Regions from separate parts of the Brevibacillus sp. GCM10020057 genome, predicted to be linked through region 2. Evidence: riboswitches for the same ligand, from Rfam matches in the RefSeq annotation. Region 2 holds a riboswitch; the other holds the start of a gene.
The links. A riboswitch is a leader RNA that binds a small molecule or an ion and turns the genes downstream of it on or off. The one in region 2 is predicted to bind S-adenosylmethionine.

Region 1 (3,210 bases), on a different contig from region 2:
CTCCAGCGCATCGACCTTTTCAATCACTTTGGAAATTTCCTGACGCAGTTCATGCAAATCCATCTTCAGCGAATTGCCTTGCTGTCTGGCATGTTCGGCTATATCAAATATTTGTGTTTTGCTTGTCTCTACTGTTTCAATTGTTCGTTTAATGACTCCATCAAGCATGCTAATGTCAATCGCCTGGTTCATGACTGCTCTCCTTCAAACACATTTTTCGATTTTGTGAACAGCTGATGGAGGCCCGTTTCATCCACATCCGCCATACTGCGTCATCGTGTGGATCTTTCTGGTTTGCCCGGCTTCTGAAGGCCATGACATTTGGCTTAAACAACCAATGCTTCTCTTATGATTATAGACGTACCTACATGGGGAAAAGGTTGCATTTGCACCCCATCTTTTTTCTGACTTTTCTTTCCTTTTTCTCCCATGAATAGCCGAACGGATAAAAAGATTGCAAACTTCAAAAGGAAGAGCCTCTTGTTCCGCAGAAAGCCCCTCCTTTTTCCTCACTAAATATTCGACATCGTCTTACAAAATCCTCCGTAAGCCTTTCCCCAATTACTGGACAAAGCTGTCCGAACCGGGCGCGCGGCGCCCATGCATCTGCCGCGAAAAACAAAAAAGAGCCTGATTGCGTAAACCAGGCTCTTCTCCGTCTACTGCTTCTTATTTTGTCAAAGCTGCCGCGTCTTGCTTCAGCGCTTCTGCCTTGTCTGTTTGCTCCCAAGGAACATTCAGGTCGTTGCGGCCGAAGTGACCGTATGCAGCTGTTTGTTTGTAAATCGGACGACGCAGGTCCAGTTGCTTGATGATGCCAGCAGGACGCAGGTCGAAATGCTTGCGAACCAGTTTCACCAGATCTTCTTCGGAAATCGTTCCTGTGCCGAAAGTATCGACCGCGATGGAAACAGGTTGCGCTACCCCGATTGCGTACGCCACCTGAACTTCGCATTTGTCAGCGAGGCCAGCTGCCACGATGTTTTTCGCGACGTAGCGAGCTGCGTATGCACCGGAACGGTCCACTTTGGTCGGATCTTTCCCGGAGAACGCGCCGCCGCCGTGACGGGCATAACCGCCGTAAGTGTCTACGATGATTTTGCGGCCAGTCAAGCCAGCGTCCCCTTGTGGTCCGCCGATGACGAAACGGCCAGTCGGGTTGATGAAGTATTTGGTGTCTGCATCCAGCAGTTCAGCTGGAACGACAGGCTTGATTACATGCTCCATCAGGTCTTGCTTGATTTGTTCCAGAGTGGTTTCCGGAGCGTGTTGGGTGGAAATGACGATCGTATCGATACGAACCGGCTTGTCGCCATCGTATTCAACCGTCACTTGTGTTTTTCCATCCGGGCGCAGGTACGGCAGCGTGTCGTTTTTGCGAACTTCGGTCAGACGACGAGCCAGTTTGTGCGCCATGCTGATTGGCAGTGGCATCAGTTCAGGCGTTTCGTTGCAGGCAAAACCAAACATCAGGCCTTGGTCACCAGCACCGATCGCTTCGATTTGCTCGTCAGTCATTTTGCCTTCACGCGCTTCCAGAGCCTGGTCTACACCAAGGGCAATGTCAGCGGATTGTTCGCCGATCGCAGTGATGACACCGCAAGTATCTGCGTCAAAGCCGAATTTCGCACGATCGTAGCCGATGCCGCGGATCGTATCGCGAACGAGCTTTTGGATGTCTACATACGTACTGGTAGTAATCTCGCCAGCAACCAGAACGAGACCCGTCGTCACGGATGTTTCGCAAGCGACGCGTGCATTCGGATCTTTGGACAGAATGGCATCCAGAATGGAATCGGAAATTTGGTCACAAATTTTATCCGGATGTCCTTCTGTGACGGATTCCGATGTGAACAGACGACGACCTTTTTGCAAAGCCATGAGAAAATACCTCCTTTGACCTCATACAAATAGTGTGGTAGCCGAGTCAGGATTTTATCGACGTAAACGCATGAAAAAAACCTTTTCCAACTTGCTGGAGGAAAAGGTTTGAGCGCTTTTTGCTTCCTTCATCCTCTTATCGGCCAGAACAGATGCCTGTTCTGCTGGTTAGCACCGCGCTCTCGTCGGTTGCCGGGCTTCATGGGGCCAGTCCCTCCGCCTGCTCTGGATAAGAGTATCCATTACGGATTATAGAATAATTGTTTTTGTCTATAGTGTCAATAGACTTTTATCGAAGAGCGTATTTGCCGCGAACCATCACGTGAGAAATGCCGTCGTAGCCCGGTGCGAGACGCAAGCCGCGGTTATCGGAACGGGCAATCAGCAGCAGATGGTTCGTGCCGACGACGGCTCCGCCCCGCAGGTCTACGCCCGCTGTCAGATCAGTCAGGCCGTCTCCCTTGTCGCCTGCCACAGCCTGTACCTTGCCGGTGCGCACGATAAACTCGGTCCCTTCAAAGCCGTACAACGTCTGCCCCGGACTTACCTCCACGACAGTCAGGGTGCTTCCTCCGCCGCTGGCTGCCTGAATCTGCTGGTCTACGTAGCTTTTCGTCACGACCGGATCGTCTACCGAGCCCGGCACGCCTCCTACCCCGTCTGCCATGGCCTGGGAGGCGAAAATCGCCGCCCCTCCAATCGCTGCGGCCAACAGACCTTTGGTGACTGGTTTCATCATCGTTATCCTCCCCAGTGGTTACATTTTATATGCCTTCGCAATCAATACGACGACCTCTGCACGAGTGGCGATCCCTTGCGGCCTGAACATCGAGCCGTAGCCGTTCAGCCAGTTTCTTGCGGTGAGCGCTTCAATCGCGGGCGATGCCCAGTGGCTGGTCGGAACATCCCGGTAGCTGGACGTGCTGCGCGTATAGAGCAGGACGTTATGCGCGCGGGCAATCATCGAGGCCATCTCGGCTCGGGTAATCGGCTGATCCGGCTTCATCTGCCTGTTCGGGTAGCCCTTCATGATGCCTACCTGATAAGCGATGCCCATGCTGTTGTAAGCCCAATGCTTTTTCGGAAGGTCGCGGAACGTGGATTTGCCCGTATAGGCGGACGGAACCGGCAGTCCGCTCGCACGCATCGCCTGAATCAGCATGGTCGCAAACTGTGCCCGCGTCACCGCCGCATTTGGCTTGAATGTCGCGTCTGCAAACCCTTTGACAATGCCCCGATTGCTCAAACGAACGATCTCGGCACGCGCCCAGTGGCCGGAAATATCCCGATACCCGCCGACGAGCAACTGCTGATTCACCGTCAGCCGAT
Region 2 (3,210 bases):
TTTGATGACCTGCATCTCGTGCGTAATCAGCACGATGGTCAAGTTGAATTTCCGGTTGATGTCGAGCAGAAGCTCCAGGATGGAATCCGTGGTCTGCGGGTCGAGAGCGGATGTGGCTTCGTCGCACAAGAGAATCTCCGGGTCCGTAGCGAGTGCGCGGGCGATGCCGACGCGCTGCTTTTGGCCGCCAGACAGCTGGGACGGATAGGAATGCGCCTTGTCCGCGAGACCAACCAGACGCAGCAGATCTTCTACCTTTTTCTTGATGACATCTTTGGGCACCCGGTTCATTCGCAAAATCTCTGCCACGTTGTCAAAGACGTTATAGGAGGACAAGAGGTTAAAATGCTGAAAGATAATCCCGATTTTTTTGCGGGCAATGCGCAATTCTTTTTCTTTCAGTGCAAGCATATCCTGGCCGTTCACGACGACGGAACCGCTGGTCGGCTTTTCGAGCAGGTTGATCGTGCGGAGCAGGGTGCTTTTCCCCGCTCCGCTAAAGCCGATCACGCCGAAAATCTGGCCTCTTTCCACGTTCAGTGTCACGCCCTTCAAGGCTTGCACCTGCTTGTTTCCCACCGTATACGACTTATGGATGTTGGTTAGCTGTATCATCTCTCCAGTCTCCTTGTTGTTCGATAATGAGTGTTGCTTACCAGGATGGGAGCACAGCTCCTTCAAAATGTTCGTTGATGAATTTCTTCACTTCTTCGGAACGGTAGATCTCAACCAGTTTTTTCAGAGCCGGATTGTCTTTGTTCGCTTCATTGGCAGCAATGACGTTGACGTACGGAGAATCGGAAGTTTCAGAGAAAATCGCGTCTTTCTTCGGAGAATAGCCCGCTTCCATCGCAAAGTTGGTGTTGATGCTCGCTACTTCCACGTTGTTCAGGGAGCGCGCCAGGAATGCCGCTTCCAGTTCCTTGAATTCCAGTTTTTTCGGGTTTTCCACGATGTCGAGCGGTGTTGCGTTGTCTTTGACGCCGTCTTTGAGCTTGATCAGTCCGGCAGCCTGATACAGCAGCAGAGCGCGAGCGCGGTTGGTCGGGTCGTTTTGGATGCCGACTACGCCGCCTTCCGGAATCTCATCCACTTTTTTGTGCTTGGTAGAGTAGAGCCCCATCGGGAAGGTTACGGTTTTGCCAATCTCGACAATTTTGGTTTTGTGGTCCTGATTGAATTTGTCCAGGAACGGAATCGTCTGGAAGCTGTTCGCATCCAGATTGCCCTTATCGAGAGCCTGATTGGGCTGCACGTAGTCGTTGAAGACGACTACCTGTACGTCGAGTCCTTGCGCTTTTGCCACTTCCTTGACCTTGTTCAGGATTTCTTCGTGCGGTCCGGCAGTGACCCCGACCTTGATCGTTGTCTGTTCAGCAGCCGCGCCGCCATTTGCAGCAGGGGCCGCTTCCTGTTTGCCGCCGCAAGCTGTCAACAGGGAGGCTGCAAGCAAGATGGAGCTAAGTAGAAGACCTGTTTTTTTCATGATGGTTTCTCTCCTTTTTTGTCTGATGAGTTTTTATATTTTGAAAAATAAAAACCGACAGGACCAAAACAAAAGACCTCTTCCGGAAGAAGAGGTCGCAGACTGCCTGGTCGAGCAGTCTCGGAATCCTCTCTTATCTTCCGGGGATTCTCCCGCTGGATTTGGCACCATATCTGCTGCAGACAGGTTGCCGAGGCTTCACAGGGCCAGTCCCTCCGCCTCTCTCTATAAGAGATCAGGATATGCAGTTGAAAAATTCAAATTCCGATTTGAATAGTTGGATTATAACTCGCTTTTTTCATACTGTCAAATGCAATTCGTGTGATTTCGTTGATACAAAAAGTAATTGGTGATTGAACCAAAATACGCATGCGCTCTTGAGAGTGTGTCCGAAGGGTGGCAGGTGCCGGACAAAGCCGGCGTTGCGGTTTTTAAGTGCAGGAGCGGGGCGGTGGTGGTCCTCCGGTCGATTGTCCGGCTGGGAAATACTCCTTTTGCGTAAAGGACTCGCTGTTTGTTATAATACTATTTCGTATGTTTACAAAATCATACAGAGCGAGGAAATACAGAAAATGAACGAAACCTTTTCGATTAAGGAAAAATGGCGGCAATTTCTGGGTGTCTTGCTGCCGATCCTGATCTCTCAAATTGCTCTTTTTTCGATGACGTTTTTCGATACGATCATGTCCGGACACGCCAGCCCGGTTGATCTGGCGGGAGTGGCGATCGGAGCGAGCCTGTGGGCTCCGGTGCAAGCCGGTTTGACAGGCATTTTAATGGCGGTGACGCCGCTGGTGGCGCAAATGGTGGGGGCGAATCGGCGGGAGCAGGTTCCGTTTACCGTCGTCCAGGCGTTTTACGTGGCAATCGCCATTGCCGTCGGTGTCATCGTGCTTGGGGGGCTTGCGCTCAATCCGGTGCTGCGCATGATGGAACTGGAGCCGAGCGTACACGAAATTGCCCGCGAATTCCTGCACGCCATCGCAATCGGTGTCGTGCCCCTGTTCCTCTATACAGTCATTCGCTGCTTTATCGACGCACTCGGAGAGACGCGTGTCACGATGTTCATCACGCTGTTTTCGCTTCCGATCAACGTATTGCTGAACTATGTGCTCATCTTCGGCAACTTCGGGTTTCCACGTCTGGGCGGAGTCGGCGCAGGCTACGCTTCTGCCATCACGTACTGGTGCATCCTCGCGATCAGCCTGTTCGTCGTCGGTCGGGTGCAGCCGTTTGTGGAGTACGGACTGCTGACGAAGCTGTACCGCATCTCCTTGTCTGCCTGGAAGGAGCTGCTCAAGCTGGGGCTGCCGATCGGGTTTTCGATATTTTTTGAAGTCAGCATTTTCGCTGCCGTGACCTTGCTCATGAGCGAGTACAACACCGTCACGATTGCCGCGCACCAGGCCGCTTTGAACTTCGCATCGTTTATTTACATGGTGCCGCTTAGCATTTCGATGGCACTGACGATTCTGGTCGGCTTCGAGGTGGGGGCAAGCCGCTTCAAGGATGCCCGCCAATACAGCTATTTGGGAATCGGAACCGCCATTTCGCTGGCGCTCTTGTTCGGGATCGGGCTCCTGTTTTTCAACGAGCAGGTGGCTGGCTTCTACACGACGGACGAGGCGGTGCTGCGTCTCACCCGGCAGTTTCTGATGTACTCCATCCTGTTCCTGATCTCCGATGCGATCGCCGCTCCGATCCAGGGGGTGCTTCGCGGTTAC

Region 1: it holds a riboswitch for S-adenosylmethionine, as region 2 does, so the genes downstream of both, metK (methionine adenosyltransferase) here and ACFSO0_RS02105 (MetQ/NlpA family ABC transporter substrate-binding protein) in region 2, are expected to answer to the same signal.

What each region holds. Positions count from the first base shown of each region.
Region 1 is NZ_JBHUJW010000018.1:88,899-92,108, forward strand. Features, by position in the region: gene ACFSO0_RS05440 (sensor histidine kinase) at 1-192, opposite strand, end outside; gene metK (methionine adenosyltransferase) at 670-1,875, opposite strand; SAM riboswitch class I at 2,015-2,117, opposite strand; gene ACFSO0_RS05450 (hypothetical protein) at 2,171-2,620, opposite strand; gene ACFSO0_RS05455 (S8 family peptidase) at 2,639-3,210, opposite strand, start outside.
Region 2 is NZ_JBHUJW010000006.1:60,061-63,270, reverse strand. Features, by position in the region: gene ACFSO0_RS02110 (methionine ABC transporter ATP-binding protein) at 1-615, opposite strand, end outside; gene ACFSO0_RS02105 (MetQ/NlpA family ABC transporter substrate-binding protein) at 653-1,486, opposite strand; SAM riboswitch class I at 1,617-1,720, opposite strand; gene ACFSO0_RS02100 (MATE family efflux transporter) at 2,059-3,210, shown strand, end outside.